Regions from separate parts of the Lysinibacillus sp. NPDC093688 genome, predicted to be linked through region 1. Evidence: riboswitches for the same ligand, from Rfam matches in the RefSeq annotation. Region 1 holds a riboswitch; each other region holds the start of a gene.
The links. A riboswitch is a leader RNA that binds a small molecule or an ion and turns the genes downstream of it on or off. The one in region 1 is predicted to bind cobalamin.
Positions count from the first base shown of each region.

Region 2: it holds a riboswitch for cobalamin, as region 1 does, so the genes downstream of both, ACQKN2_RS05285 (FecCD family ABC transporter permease) here and ACQKN2_RS04580 (hypothetical protein) in region 1, are expected to answer to the same signal.
Region 3: it holds a riboswitch for cobalamin, as region 1 does, so the genes downstream of both, cobT (nicotinate-nucleotide--dimethylbenzimidazole phosphoribosyltransferase) here and ACQKN2_RS04580 (hypothetical protein) in region 1, are expected to answer to the same signal.

Region 1 is NZ_JBNNUX010000003.1:171,959-177,588, reverse strand. It holds gene ACQKN2_RS04590 (tyrosine-protein phosphatase) at 135-902, opposite strand; gene ACQKN2_RS04585 (ABC transporter substrate-binding protein) at 1,499-2,464, opposite strand; gene ACQKN2_RS04580 (hypothetical protein) at 2,466-3,008, opposite strand; cobalamin riboswitch at 3,207-3,396, opposite strand; gene ACQKN2_RS04575 (hypothetical protein) at 3,625-4,173, opposite strand; gene ACQKN2_RS04570 (NlpC/P60 family protein) at 4,794-5,630, opposite strand, start outside.
Region 2 is NZ_JBNNUX010000004.1:77,879-83,508, forward strand. It holds gene ACQKN2_RS05270 (response regulator transcription factor) at 1-215, shown strand, start outside; gene ACQKN2_RS05275 (sensor histidine kinase) at 193-1,557, shown strand; gene ACQKN2_RS05280 (DinB family protein) at 1,962-2,435, shown strand; cobalamin riboswitch at 2,722-2,906, shown strand; gene ACQKN2_RS05285 (FecCD family ABC transporter permease) at 3,096-4,085, shown strand; gene ACQKN2_RS05290 (ABC transporter ATP-binding protein) at 4,086-4,859, shown strand; gene ACQKN2_RS05295 (ABC transporter substrate-binding protein) at 4,921-5,630, shown strand, end outside.
Region 3 is NZ_JBNNUX010000032.1:43,327-48,956, reverse strand. It holds gene ACQKN2_RS19980 (trimeric intracellular cation channel family protein) at 108-713, shown strand; gene cobT (nicotinate-nucleotide--dimethylbenzimidazole phosphoribosyltransferase) at 927-1,982, opposite strand; cobalamin riboswitch at 2,098-2,274, opposite strand; gene ACQKN2_RS19970 (response regulator) at 2,804-3,406, opposite strand; gene ACQKN2_RS19965 (ATP-binding protein) at 3,393-5,567, opposite strand; gene comX (competence pheromone ComX) at 5,623-5,630, opposite strand, start outside.

The DNA of each region.
Region 1 (5,630 bases):
ATAATGAAACAATCAAATATGCCTCGGCATAATTACGTCCGGAGGCTTTAGGGCAACAGGAGTTAAAAGATTATGCAAAGCTACTATAATACGCAAAAAATCCCTCTCACAATTTTATGTGAAAGGGTTTCTTATCATAGTAAGCAATAGTCCTGCAATTGCTGACGTTTTTCAGTTGTTAACCCAAACTCTTGCTCTAGAAAAGCTGATTTCGAGCCATATCGGTTATCCATTGCATCAAATGCTGCTTGTAAATAGTCTTCACGGGCAGACATTAAGGCATAAAATTGCTGTAATTCTTGATCGCTATAATCTTGCTGCATGGTCTTAGCCATCCGTTCGACTAAGGGATGTAAATGTACATTTGTATCTAAATAGTCCTCCATTATCGTTTCCACAGGTACATCTAAAGCAAGTAAAATAAGTGCACTGCCAATACCTGTTCGATCCTTCCCGACTGCACAATGATGAACAAGCCCTAAATTTTCAGGTTGTTGAATCGTTGCTATTAACTCTTTGAACGAGGCATTATTAAAAGGCATTTGTGCATAAAATTCTCGGAACATCTCCGGGCTTACAACCTTATAAAAATCTTTTCCACCAGCGTTTGTAGGCATCTCAAAAGCATGATTTCCCTTAGCTGGTATTTGAATATAATTAGCATTAGGGAATCTCGGATTAGGATTATTTTGAGCCTCATGGTTGTCTCGATAATCAAAAATTGTTTTCACACCTAGCGTTTCAAAAAGCTCCTTATCTGCTGTCGTCATTTTACCAAGTGCCGCTGAACGATAAATCAAACCATTCTTAACAGCACGCCCATCTCTCGACTTATAACCACCCATATCCCGAAAATTATAAACTGCCTCAAACGGAATAATCTTTATATCAAACTGTTTCACTCACTGCACCTCTTCCTGTTAGCAAGCATACTTATCTCTATTTTATAGAACAATTCGATATAATACCAATTTTCGAACTAGGAAATGTCATACACTACTTAGAGCGATGAGGGGATTTATTTGAGCACTTCTTTATCTGGGCGGAGCAGGTCGGTGGTCGTATTTCCCGATCACTTTTCCTCCCAAGCGGAGCAGTTATCCACTTTACCCGATCACTTTTTCATCCAAGCGGAGCAGTTATCCACTTTACCCGATCACTTTTCCTCCCAGGCGGAGCAGTTATCCACTTTACCCGATCACTTTTCCATCTAGCGGAGCAGTTATCCACTTTACCCGATCACTTTTCCTTCCAAACGGACCAGTTATCCACCTTTCCCGATCACTTTTCCTCCCAGGTGGAGCAGTTATCCACTTTACCCGATCACTTTTCCTTCCAGCGGAGCAGTTATCCACTTTACCCGATCACTTTTCCTTCCAGCGGAGCAGTTATCCACCTTTCCCGATCACTTTTCCTCCCAGAGTAGGTCTCCTTCTTACCCATCAAAAAAGCTGCCCTTGATAAAGGACAGCTCGAAAATACTATTTTTCAATAATAATTATTTAAATAACTCAGGGTATACTGCTTTTGCGATTAACTCAACAGCTTCGCCAATACGCGGACCTGGGCGATTTGAAATATCAGTATCTATAGAATAAACCGCTTTATTTTGAATGGCCGTGATTGAATTCCATCCATCACGAGAAAGAATTTCTTCCGCTGAGTTTTTCACATAGCTTACTGTTGTTAAAATGACTTCTGGATTTTTCGCAATGACATCTTCCTCAGATACCGGTGCCCAGCTTTTAAGGTCAGCAAAAACGTTGTTAACATTTGCAGCATTTAAAATCTCTTGTTGGAATGTACCAGAACCAGCTGTATAGATATCTGGCTTTGGACTAATTTCTAAGTAGACATTTTTGGGTTTTTTCACATCTTTAACTTTCGCTTGGACATCTGCAATTTTAGCTTTAATATCTTCATTTAACTTTTCGCCTTTATCTTCAATTCCCATAACCGTTGCGACTTGTTCGATATCCCCATAAACATCATCAAATGATTTAGCTGATTGAATGGCAAACACTTTAATACCCGCATCCTCAAGGCCTTTTAATGCATTTAAATTTTCTTCATCTTTGCCTCCAGTTGTATAGGCAATAACGACATCTGGCTTTAGGGCTAAAATACGCTCACTATTGAATGTTGTAGAATTAGAGACGCGCTCAATTTTTTGTGCTTCTTCTGGATACGTATCAAATTCTGTTGCACCAACGATTTTATCGCCTACGCCTAGAGCAAATAAAATTTCTGTATTACTAGGTTGTAATGAAACAATAGTTTTAGGTACTGCATTAAACGCTACTTCTACGCCACGGTCATCCTTAACTTTATAGCTAGTTTTCTCAACTTGTTGAGCTTCCTTAGAAACAGTTCCTTCATTTGTATCTTCTTTCGTGCCACAGCCAACTAATACGAGTGCCAGCATCAACACAGAAAGCCATTGCAGCTTAAACATTTTCTTCATTTCATTGATTCTCCTTTTTCTTTTTCATCGGGTATGACTTACTAATAAACGGTATTTCAGCAATACCAGCATGCTGATTCATATAGACAGCCATTACAAAAAACACATTGGCTAGCAATCCTAAATAATCAAAGAGAATAGCTGGTACTTCGCGTTCTTCAGACACTTTGTGCAAAACACGATATGATTTTTTCGCCTCACTACGGCATAAATGTAATGTAGTAGCCGCCTCTATTCCTTGAGGTAATACAAAGTTTTGTATTTCATCCTTAACATGGCTAACATAGAAATCATAGCGATCACTTAGCCAAGTCAAATCATCTTCGGTTACCGCTAATTTACCTCGGACTGAGCCATTTACATGGTATGCCATTGGCAAAATGGCTAGCAAATCATCTGCTACTACCTCTACCGTTTCTTTTTTCACCGCCGCCAATGCTACACCAATATGCGTTGTTAGGCTATCTGTTCGAATTTCAAAATCTACTGTCGATGCCTTTTCACGCATAAATGGATAACAAGAATAACGTGCATCTTTTTTCAAATCTAAGTCCCCGCTTTCCTTCATGAAAAATTCTTACCTTATTAACACCCGGCTTACATTAGGTGAATTATAAGTGCACATAAAAAAAACGTTGTTCCCACTCCTAAGGAAACAACGAAAAATAACATAAATATTGTCGCATAGATACGACATAGCCTATGTATTTGCCGCATATCCTCCTAGCTTCCGAAGAGTTATCTATACGTTCAAACAAAGGTCGGTCTCCTGGCTTGCACAGTTCACTACGTTCATAAAGAACCTTCCCATCGGATAATTCGACAGTGGTATATCTTTATAATTCCTGTACTTACAGTTGCGGAAACAGCTTCGGTTTTTCACCGAATTCCCGATTATGCTATAGTTCAGCACCTTTATTCTGCAAGAATTATTCACTTGTAATGCAGTTTAACATAGATTGATAGGAAAAAATAGCTGTGGAATTTAGAATAAACAAATTACGATGGATAAGAATCATGCAGGTATTACCTTATGCACGCGGATATATTCACTGCCCCCACGGGTATTCATCCTGCTCGTGCAGATACTTGTTATGCTTCATGGAGTAAAACATTTTATTTTTTCATACGTTATAAAAAAATTAGCTATTTCAAAACTTTTACCGGATGGCATTCTTATATTTCTTTTTGGATTTAATATCTTCTTCTTCCTCAATTAAACGTTGTGCAATCTCTAGTAGTTTTGGGTCATTTGTTGCATCGAATAGCTTTTTAAAGGAAACTATAATATCATAGCGTATTAATGTCGGGTGTTTTTCGTCTAAGCATGTTTGATACCTTTTAGCCAAATATGATACGACTAAATCTCTTTGTACTTGCCCTGCTAAGCCTATTTTCCAAATTGCCTGTAAAGTATGCCTCACAGTGACTGTTTCTTCATCATACGTTACTGCCCAAATCTTTAAGAAGTCCTCTAATACTCTTTCTTCAGGATCACTTTTTGCTGCCAATGCGCATAAAAATTGTGCAGCACTTGCACGCACATGACCATTTTTGTATGTAAGAGTCTGAACAAGTTGTTCCCAAACTGAATATGTCCAATCAACTGGCTCCTGCATAATTTTCATTAATTCTTCGTATGATTTGTATTGAATATCACGGTCACGCTCTGTTAAATTACTAAAAAGTTGCAAAATCTCTTTTTCCATGATTCATCCCTACCTTTATTGTTTCAGAACGAAAAAAAATAATGCACTTGTAAGTGTTTTCTCATTTCCCATCATTCGTTACTTCGCTACTACAAAATAAAAGTCTCAAATAATTATAATTTCAAAGTAAGATCCCTACTTGTATATGTCAAAATTATCAGAAACGAGGTTCAATATGCAAGGAATACTTTCTTTTAGCTATATGAAGACATATTTTACTCGTTAGAGGTGTCACACTTATCAGCCTTTGCTTTAATTCAAGTAAAATACGCATTAATGATGACAATCATTCTATGAATAAGTGATGTTATTTCTTTTCTCGGCTCCATCTTCATTTTTGTAACTGGTCCTATAGTAGTAAATATATCTACTTATGTAAATTTATTCTTCACAGAAGTTATTTTACTCATTATTGATCGAGTAGTCGAGCCTAAATTAATGGATAACCATATCTGTTTGCCTGCTAGGTTTACTCGTAGGTTTTTAACTATATTTTAAATAGTTGATTTTTACGGGATAACCTCCAATACCGTCAAATAATAAAAAAGGTTATCCTTGTAATTTCTTTTACAAAGATAACCTTTTCGCTATTTAAATCGTCTATATTTTAGTACGGCTTTTTAAATACGACCGAAGCCTACTAAATATTGATTCCACCAATCAAGTGATTCAATGACAACACCTTTATTTTGAGCATCAATCATCGTGTTGTTTCCTAAGTAAATACCTACATGCGCTATACCCGAACCATAGCTGAAGAATACTAGGTCACCTACACGTGCTTCACTTGCTGAAATACGTTGTGTTGCTAAATATTGTTGTGATGCTGTACGTGGTAAAGATACGCCTGCTTGTTGGTAAGACCATTGCACAAGACCTGAACAGTCAAATCCTGTCGATGGGTTACTACCGCCCCAAACATAGCTACGACCTAGGAATTGTTTCGCAGTTGAAATAGCATCACCTGAAGATGCAGTGCCTGACCCTGAACCAACAACGACTTTTTGTTCTGATTTTTCATTGTTAGCTTTGCTACTATTGCTAGCATCGCTATTATCATTATCGTTACTGTTATTATTGTTGTTTGTTGCTTGTACAACTGGAGTAGCTGCTTGAAGTGCACGTAAACGAGCTGCCTCTTCCTCTGCTGCTTTACGTTCTGCTTCTAAACGCTCTTCTTCTTGTTTCGTTGCAATTTGTGCCTTTAATGCAAGAGATTTTGCTTCATTTTCAGCTTTTTTAACTTCCATTTCGCTTTCCTTCTCTTGAAGCTCTTGGAATTGCTTTTGAAGCTCTTTTTGTTTTTCATCTAATGTTGCTTTTTGTTTCTCTAAGTTAGCCTTATCTGCTTCTTGTTGATCTACTAATTCTTGGTCAGCATCCATTAATGTTTTTACCGCTACGACACGGTCCATTAAATCTGCAAAGCTTTTTGATTCAAGAACAGCGTTTAAATA
Region 2 (5,630 bases), on a different contig from region 1:
TAGTCATGAATAAAAACAAAGTAGTCACACGGGAAAATATATTACTGAATGTTTGGGGATGGGAATATGAAGGTGAAGGCAACATACTTGATGTTACTGTAGCCCATCTCAGAAAAAAAATAGACGAAGGATTTTCATCCCCATTATTCACGACCGTTTGGGGAGTGGGGTATACCTTAAAGGAGAAAACAAATGAGGATTACCACAAAAATTAATCTATTAACGACTGCTTGGATGCTGTGTATTTTGATACTTGTAAATATCGCTGTCTATTTCTCGTTTATTAAATTCACGACTAATATGGAAGAAGTAGAACTGTTTCAAAAAGCCGAGGACTTAATAAAAGTTATTGATTCACTCGATGCATCCAGCAATATTAACGAAAAATTAGGTGATTTTTTAACTCCCCATTCTTATATTAGAATTATACATCCGAATAACAACGTCATTCATGAAAAAACCAATGATTTATTACTTTCAAAAACGATACAAGGTAAGTACGCTGAATCAAAGCAAGCACAAACACATTTGATTTCGGCAGAGCAAGATGAGGAACAGGTTTTAATTGTTCGTGTTCCAATTAAAGAAGGTAATCAAATTACCGGGAGTATAGAAATTGGAGAACGATTATTAGGTTTTGAAACTGATAAAGATATACTTCGTGCCATTCTAGGCCTCTGCACTTTATTAGCTGCTATTTTCTCCTTGCTTGGTGGCAAATGGTTGTCCAATATGATTATGAGGCCCATTTCAAACATGATTAAAACTATGGAGGAAATTGAAATGAGTGGGGTTCCTAAGCCCATCACCATTCAAAATCAGACAAAAGATGAACTCCATACAATGGCAAGAACGTTTAATCGAATGATTCACAGACTTCAAGACCATATGGAAAAACAAAAACAGTTTGTGTCTGATGCGTCCCATGAATTAAAAACACCTTTAACGATCATTATGAACTATACTGATTTTTTAAGAAGGCATGGATTAGAAAATCAAGAAATGACCGATGAAGCAATTAATGCCATTACTTCGGAAGCAAACAGAATGCAAAAAATGACACAGACACTTCTAGACTTAGCTACCTTAGAGAATGAAAGTGCTCTAGAATTGAATGAGCTAAATTTGGTGTCTTTATGCCAGAGAATTTTAAATCAAATGAAACAAGTTTATGGGCGTGAAATATCGTTACATTATGATGAGGATCCAATTGTTATATTTGCGGAGGAATTAAAAATTAAACAGCTTATGATTATTTTTCTAGATAATGCCATGAAATATAGTAATGATAAGATTGATGTATTTATAGAAAAGGATCGTCAACATGCCATTATACGTGTAAAAGATTATGGAATTGGGATACCACAGGAAGAACTTCGTAATATTTTTGAACGATTTTACAGGGTGGATAAAGCAAGAACTAGAAAAACAGAAGGCTCTGGTTTAGGACTAAGCATTGCAAATAGGATTATGAAATTGTATAAAGGTGAAATTAAAATTACAAGTCAAGAGGGAACAGGGACGACAGTAGCATTGTATTTACCATTTAGTAAATAAATATTTTTGACGTAAGAAATCCCAAATTGTCTATCAAAGTACTTTAGTGGAGTATCAAATGATGTTGATAAAGGCATTTTAGACAGATTCAGCCTGTGACTGCGATTGTGTTTCTAACTGTTGTAATAAAGTGTAAACAGGTCTCGTAACAAAAGAAGTTGGTTATATTTGAAACAGCTTTTAAGAGCCATGCTACGCTACATATATAGCGTAGCATGGCTCTTTTGGTTTTCACAATAAATAATGTTACCAATAAAAAACAAGTATTGGATAATTTAATGTTGAACTTATTGTACTAAGCAGCAGGTTAGTTGAAGAAAAAATAAAAGGATTCTTTCGCAGAAACAAGAATATATATTTATTGGTATTTTAATAAGCAATACTTGAGAATAGGAGGAAATGAATTGGAAGAGTTAATTAAGGAGTACGCTTTAGGATACACAATGCTTCGGGAAGCCATTGAAGGATTAACAGAGGAGGAGCTTCGTTACAAGCCCTCACCGGACAAATGGAGCATTCATCAAATCCTCATACATGTAACGGATTCCGAGATTTCGTCCACATCTAGGCTTAAAAAAGTCTTGGCAGAGGATGCGCCGCTTCTGATTTCATTTGACCAAGAGGCTTGGGCAAATAACTTGGGTTATGATTTGTTGGACCGTGAACAACATTTGCTTCTTTTTAAATTGCTACGTTCCAGTATGCAGCCTATTCTAGACCATCTAACTAGTGAACAAAGCAAGCGAGTGGGGGTGTATGTCGATCAGGCCCAGTTCACATTTAAGCAATTGCTGGAATTTCGAGTGCAACACGTTCGAAACCATCTTGATCAAATTGAACGGGTGAAGATTGCATATCAAGAGAACCAAACCTATTAAACTTATTGTTGGCTGTATTTGAAACAGCTTTTAAGAGCCAATGACAGCATGTAATTACAAGTATTATTTTTGAAAAAGAAATATATTAACAATAGTGAATTGACTAAAATTTCATTTAACGGTAAAATCAAATGCTAGTTAAGTTATTATATTTTTCTAATAATAATTCATTTAGAATAGTTTTCTCTTACGTCTATTAAATGCTAATTTATTTATAATTTCATTTAAATGAAGAATATTATGGAATTGCTATCTAGGAATTTTAATAGTTTTGTTCTTATAACTTAATAAATATTTTTTTGTTGGTGCAAATGACTTTGATCGTTTGCTTAAAAGGGAAATCGGTGTAAATCCGATGCTGTCCCGCAACTGTAATGGGGAGTCTATACAAAATGTCACTGTAGCGAGCTATGGGAAGGCGTATAGATGATGAACCTAAGCCAGGATACCTGCCAATAAAAGCAACAAACTTACATTGAACCACGAGGATGGTTGTAGTGGCCGGGTTGAGACACCCTTTTTTCACTATGACATCCTCTTGCAGACAAGGGGATTTTTTTTATGCCCTTTGATTTAAGAGAGGAGAGCGTTTTGAAGAATTCAACAACAAGAAATATCAACCTACTCTTATTAGTATTGACTGGTGTCGTTCTAATATCGATGACATTAGCGATCATGGTAGGCTCTGTGTCAATTACACCTAGTATTGTATGGCGCATTATTTTATCGCATATCCCGTTCAATCCACTTGCTATTACAGAGGATTGGAGTCGTTCGCAGGAAATCATCATTTGGCAAATTCGTACTCCACGCGTAGTGCTTGCCATAATAGTCGGAGCGGGTCTTGCTATTTCGGGAGCAGCCATTCAAGCTTTAGTTCGCAATTCAATTGCGGACCCGTACATTTTAGGGGTATCATCCGGTGCTTCTGTAGGGGCGACGTCTGTTATTTTACTTGGTAGTTTTTCGATTTTTGGTATGTATGCGCTATCATTCGCTGCTTTTATAGGGGCGACGATTGCTGTACTAATCGTGTTCTTCTTAGCACGGGTTGAAGGGCGTATTTCAGTTATACGACTATTATTAGCAGGGATTGCCGTGTCACTAGTTTTGTCAGCGTTGACGAATTTTATGCTGATGATGGCGAAGGAAGAGGGCGGTATTAAGGCTGTGATGTATTGGATGATGGGAAGTCTGGCTGGAGCGAAATGGATGAATATAATGATTCCATTCATCGTTTTAACTGTCGTTTACGCAATTTTACGTCTCCATGCACGTCATTTGAATTTACTTTTACTTGGCGAAGAATCTGCTGTTACGTTGGGTGTTAATATAGAGAAATTTCGACTGCTACTAATATTATTAATTTCACTATTGACAGGTGTACTTGTTGCAGTAAGTGGCGCAATCGGCTTTATTGGCCTAATTATTCCTCATATCGTACGCATGATTGTCGGTTCAAATTATAAGTTTGTACTGCCAGTTAGTGCATTAATGGGTGCGATATTTTTAATATGGGCAGATGCAATTGCTCGCATTGTGATTGCGCCTGAGGAAATGCCGATTGGAATTATTACGGCTTTATGCGGATGCCCATTCTTTATATGGATGTTGCGTAAGCAAATGTATTCTTTCGGGGAGGAGAATTAGATGGTTTATGTAGCAAAAAACCTTTCTTTTGCCGTGCATCAGGTGAAAATATTAAACAATGTTTCTGTACATATTCAAGAACGCGAGTTTGTTGGCATTATTGGGCCTAATGGTAGTGGGAAATCAACCCTATTAAAAAATATGTACCGTATGCTACAACCTCAAGAAGGAGAAGTATTTTTATTTAATGAAAATATTTACAACCAATCTTCAAAGGTAATAGCGAAGCAACTTGCCGTTGTAGGCCAGGAAACACCAGTGCTATTTGAGTTTACGGTTAAGGAACTTGTTGCAATGGGACGTACACCGCATAAAAGGCTTATGGAAGTGGATACAAAAGAAGACCTTGCTATTGTCGAGGAATCGATGCAGCAGGCAGGCGTATTACATTTAAGTGAGCGTACCTTTAGTTCATTATCCGGTGGTGAGAAAAAACGAGTCATTGTTGCAAGAGCATTGGCACAACAGGCTAAGATCATGGCATTAGATGAGCCAACGAATCATTTAGATGTTCAGCATCAGCTCCAGCTCATGGATTTGATACAGAGCTTGCCGATTACGGTCATTGCAGCCTTGCATGATTTAAATATTGCAGCAACTTACTGTGATAAAATTTATGTTTTAAAGGACGGAGAAATCGTAGCATACGGGACACCATTTGATGTATTAACGCCCTCATTATTACAAAGAGTGTTTGGAGTACATGCGGAAGTGAGCGTGCATCCTATCACGAAAAAACCCCATATTTATTATATATCTGAGCAATTTTTATAGTTAGTTAAGGGATCATAGATTTCATTCTATATAATATTTTTTGAAAAAAGGAGAAATAGAAATGAAGACATTTAAAAGCGTATGGCTTGTTCTTGCAATCTTAATGGTAAGTATTTTAACGGCTTGTGGTAACGAGGAAAAACAAGATTCAGCATCGCAAAGTGAGCAAGTAGAACCAGCAAAAGCAGAGGCAACGAAAGTAACGATTGAAAATAACGGTACGACACAAGTTTATACGGAAGCGCCTAAAAAAGCCATTAGCTTAAATCAGCATGTAACAGAAATTATGCTAGCGTTAGGCTTAGAGGATTCAATGGTTGGAACAGCGTATTTAGATGATGCAATTTATCCACCGTTACAAGCGGCGTATGAAAAAGTTCCGGTATTAGCTGAGGAATACCCAACAAAGGAGCAGGTGATTGATTCAGGAGCAGATTTTTTATTTGCAGGCTGGAAAAGTGGATTTAGTGAGAAGGGTGTTGGGACTCCAGAAGAACTAGAAGCACTTGGCATTCATACTTATTTACATACATCTTCAAGCATTACAAATCCTAAGTTAGAGGATATTTTCGCCGATATCAGAAACATTGCTAAAATATTCCGTGTGGAAGAGCGTGGAGAAAAATTAATTGAGCAAATGACAAAAGAAGTAGAGGACATTCGGACGAAGCTTCCGCAAAATAAGGATAATTTGCGTGTTCTTGTATTTGATAGTGGTGAGAAAGAAGTTTTCACTGCTGCACAAAACTTCATGAATGAACTTGTGACTGT
Region 3 (5,630 bases), on a different contig from region 1:
TGCTATAATAAGATATTTGATATCTGATAATTCGAAATCGTAAGTCGATGCTTTCTAGTATGTAATCTACAACAAGAAATGATTTATTCATATAAGGGGTGAAAGGGTTGGCTTGGGAGGTTTTTAGTATCATTGGAACAATTGCCTTTGCTATTTCCGGGGCAATAATTGCAATGGAGGAAGAATACGATTTATTCGGTGTCTATATACTCGGTATCGTAACTGCTTTCGGTGGTGGAGCTATACGAAATCTACTAATAGGTTTACCCGTAACTACACTGTGGGGACAGGATATGATGTTCCAAATTGCCATTGCAGCGATTACGCTATTTTTCTTATTTCCACATCGACTTATTAAGCATTGGCATCGCTGGGGCAATTTCACTGACGCTATTGGATTATCGGCATTTGCGATTCAAGGTGCTCTTTATGCTGTGAAGCTCGACATGCCTATTAGCGCAGTTATTGTAGCTGCTGTTTTAACAGGGTCAGGTGGTGGAATTGTCCGCGATTTATTAGCTAGACGACAACCATTAGTCCTCCGTGATGAAATCTATGGTGTTTGGGCAGCACTAGCCGGGCTTATTATCGGACTTCAACTATTTTCAGGCGATATCTTTATATATATATTATTTGGTGTGATTATCATACTAAGAATACTTTCATATATAAAAAAATGGCGTTTACCGTTACGGAAGTTGAATCGAGCATAGCTTTCTTTCCTTACACCGTTGTATAAAAACAAGCCCAAATAACATTATTTGAGCTTGTTTTTAATCTTATACCTGTTGTTACTCTTCTATCCCTATATGTCTTATCCACTCATTATAAATAACCATTTTTCACCACTATCATACTACTTTGCAGAGTGCATCCATGACAGCAATAATAGGCACCGAATGTAAACATTGAGCTGTATCTAAAAATTACTTTTTCAACAGTAACATAGCTTCCTCTAATGTAGCCATGTTTTTCATCATAGAGCTTGCTGCATCCAAAATAGGAAAGGCTAAAGCTGCACCAGACCCCTCTCCTAATCGCATATTCATTTGTAGCATCGGTTCAATTCCTAGCATTTCAGCGGCGATTTTTGCGCCTGGTTCTTCAGAGGCATGAGAAGGAATAATATAGTCTTTTACATTAGGTTCGAGCTCGTATGCAATAAGAGCAGCAATAGTAGAGATAAAACCATCAATAACAACAGGTTTGCGATGTGCAGCAGCAGCAAGTATCACCCCAGCCATTGCACCTATTTCTAACCCTCCGACTTTTGCAAGAATATCTATAGCATCATGACGATTTGGTTTGTTTAATGCAATAGCATTGTGAATGACCTCTACTTTATGTAATATCCCCCCTGGTCCAACACCTGCACCGAAGCCTGTCACTTCATTCGGATGACAATCACGAAGAACCGATAATATAGCAGCACTCGGTGTTGTATTACCAATGCCCATTTCACCTGTCCCAAGTACATTGATCCCATTTTTGATTTCTTCCGTAGCTACTTCAATTCCTACTTCAATTGATTGGATGGCTTCTTCCCTTGACATAGCAGGACCTTTTGCCATATTGTCCGTACCATATTTAATCTTTTTAATGATGACACCAGCATCATGCGGAATATCCTCTTTTACGCCAACGTCTACTGTGACAACTTTTGCATCTGTGATTTTTGCGATAGCACAGACACCCGTTCCTCCTCTAGGGAAATTTAACGTTTGAAAGACCGTCACATTTTGCGGATTTGATGTTACCCCTTCATCACAAACACCATGATCTGCTGCACAGACAATAATTGCTTTATTTTCAATCGTAGGAAATAGTTCACCTGTTATACCGGATAGTTGCACAGCTAGAGCCTCCAACCTCCCTAAGCTACTAGGTGGCTTGCAAAGTGCATCTATGCGTTCCCTTGCTTCCTCCATCATTTTGTGGTCAGCGCTTTGAATGTTTTGAATCGTTTGTTGTAATAATTGCATGAAAATTTCCCCTTTCTTTTTTGCCCTTGTTACTCGAAGAATGATTTAAAGAAAAAAATAAAAAGCCTGTAGTTTATTCCATAACAAATAAACTACAGACTTTTCCATCGTCTATATAATACGAAGCAGATAGGCAGGTCTCCTGGCTCAATTTCAACATTTCATAGAACCTTCCCAGAACGATGCTAGTGGCATTCTCTATGAAACTCCCTTTTACAGTGGTGGGACCGCTAAAGCTTTTCACTTTATTCCCTATTCTCCCGCAATGGGCACCTAATGCTTTTATGCAATTATTTTAAATTTACGACAAAGTGTTTAATGTGTCAATATTTCAAATCTTTAAGCTTCATTGGTTTTTAAAGTGAACGGCTATGCTTAATAATTCATATTTAAAAACTTTAACACAAAATATCAACGTAATCACTGCATTAGTAGTTAATACTAATAGTTCATTTAGATTAGTATTAAGATTTCGAATCCCTAAAATAAGTGTTTTTCTAATAGCTTCAATAATAATTAAGTGGATTAATAGAAACAATTAGCATTGGAAATTTTCAACAAATCACCATAAACACCCGATAGCGTGTCCAAAATCATGATAGATCCATGAGTATTAGTTCTCGTTTCAAATAAGTAATACATCGCACAAATTATTTCTTTTTCCAACAAAAAAAACGCATTAAGGATTGTTTTAATGTTTGATAAACAAACCCTTTTAAATAAAATACTGCAAAAATGATCTCAGAAACTCAAATGAAAGTTTTATCTATATGTACATATTCGAGAAAAATCCTTTGACTTATTGTCGCAGAGGTCATAACTTATGAAATTTGCTTTATCCATTTAATCGCAGCTTCAGCACGAGTTTCAACATTTAGTTTAGAGAAAATACTAGTAAGATTTTTTTCAATCGTTCGTTGGCTTAAGCTAAGTTCCATTGCAATTGTTTTATTTGGTAATCCGTCTTTTACTAAATCTAAAATTTTTTGTTCTCTTTCGGTCAACCTAGTTGATTTTTCTGTTTTAGAAAAATTCGAATTAAGTTGTTTAATTAAAGAAAGTGGCATGATAATTTTTTCTTCTAATGCATAATTGATAGTGTCAATCAATTGTTTTCTACTATCCGATTTACTAACAAATCCACAAACCCCTTTTTCTAACAAATCGGTAATATATCTTTCGATGTTATAGCCAGTGTAAATAATTGCAATTGCTTCTGGATGAATATTGATTATTTTTTCTATAAATTCCAAACCATCCGTATCTGGCAAATTAAAATCAACTAAATAAACGTCATAAGGTGCTTTGGTTAACTGTTGAAGGGCAAGATATGGATCCGTAAACACATCTGCATGACAATTTAGCTCGGCTTTTAATATGGCCTTAGTTCCTTCACCAATTGCAATATGATCATCCAACACCATTATTTTCAAGATCCTCACCTATTTTCATAGATATTTTGATTACTACACCAGATGGGTGATTAGGGGTGATTTCAAATGTACCTTGGTAATAATTAATCCGCGCTTGTATCCCCATTAGCCCAATACTTTTGATTTCGTTTAACTGATCATTCATATCTAGACCTATACCATCATCAATATATTCAATAATAAGTCTTTGAGCTTTTGATGTAAGGTTAATATGAACGATATGCGCCTGTGAATGCTTATTAGCATTCGATAGTAGCTCTTGAATTATACGATAGATAGTAGTAGCTTGCTGTAATGATAAATCCTCAATTACCTCAATATTATCTCTGATTATAAAGTTAAAACGGATTTTGTATTTTCCTATTAATTCATTTAATGACTTATAAAGACCCAATCTTTCAATTAAAGGTGGGTATAAATTCTCGCAAATATCACGAGTAGTATCCATAATATCAAGTATTTCATTACGTAAATGTGAAAATGTCTCTTTTTCTTGCATATCTTTAACCGTCACTATCGCTTCTTCAATATTTCGACTCATACGAATTAAATCCTGTAAAATCGTATCATGAATCTCTATTGATAAACGAATACGCTCTCGTTCCGTTGATGATATCCATAGCTTGCTATACCAGCGTTGCGAATGTAAAATATCGAGTTTTGCCAATTGGGCAGCAAGATTATCCATTTTAAGTGAATTGTCGAGAATACTTTGTACATAATATAAAAACAATTCAAGCATTTTTATGGATTCGAATGGTATTTTATTAAAACGAGTGTCTACGACTGCTAATAACTTCGAATCAGGTGTTTCATGTAGTACTAAAATGTAATTTTCCTTACTTTTATAGATTAAGTTGGGACAAATTGTACTATAATTCTCCTCATCGATATAATGTAAACGACCCCTTATATCATCCTCCACAATTTCAACATGATTTAACTTTAACATTCGGCTCAACTCTTTTTTTATACAATCTACAAGATTTTCAAAATTAGAATATTGTGTAGATTTTTTTATAAAGTGATAAAAATCTGAAAAATTATAATCCTTTAATGTTGCCATATAACGAGCGTTTTTTATTTCCAACCATTCTTTACATGACAGAATAAAAATCATAGCAATAAAAATAATCAAAAAATAGAGGCTAAATAGATATATAGTGCGTGCTTCTTGAAATAATATTAAAATAAAAGATACTATTAAACTGAATGGAATTGATAACTTTAAATGTTCAAACATTCGATCAAGTGCATATTGCAAATTTACGTAAGATTCCGTCAATTCCATATAAATTAGACAAATCGGTACAATCATTAAAAATAAAGCAGTCACATCAGCTGGCAAAATCGGTGTATAGTTGAAAAGTATTGGAATACCATAAAATATCACTATAGGCCCTATTCCTAAAAAGAATATGAAGAAAAGTGGTTTTGCATAGTACTTCATATTACTTTTAATTGCTAGAATAATATTAATCATTAATAAACATGATAAAATTGAATAGACTAAAATTTCGAATATGATCTGCACCGTTATGAAATCTTCAATAGTAATTCGTAATACATTAATAGTAACTAATAAACCGCCCATCACAAAAAAGATAGTGCGCAGTTTTTTTTGCACAGAATCGCTCACTATTCTTAATAAATGAATGCAATAGAAAAAACAATTTACTAAGCTAATAAAAATTGCTAACGAATTAAAAATGTTACTAAAGAAATCACCCCGTCCCGCTGCGCCAGCACTAATATAAGCTAGCGCTGTAAATTGCAAATGGAAAATTAAATATTTTTTATTTTTTGTTAGAGGACGTTGTAATAAATAGATACATAATGCACTTATAAGTAATGAGTATATTAGAGGAATAACAAAATGCATTAAAAGTTGACCTGTCATACCCTCATAAGACACAGTAAGTGTTTCGACTTTGCCTTTATGCCATATAGTTAGACTCTCCGCGTGTGTAACAGTGAATGGAGAAGAAGTATGGGGTGGTATTTCCTTACCATCGATTTCTAGTATTATTGTGTTTGGCTCAAGTTGCTGATGTACACCCCAGCCTTCTTCTTCAATATTATGGATATACCATCTTTGATCTTGTTCTGTGATAGTAATTCCTATAATTGGACCTTTTGATATGATGATCAAGCAATACAATTGAACAAAAAAAATGAGTACAAGTCCAATTAAAATTTTTACTTTATTATGCAC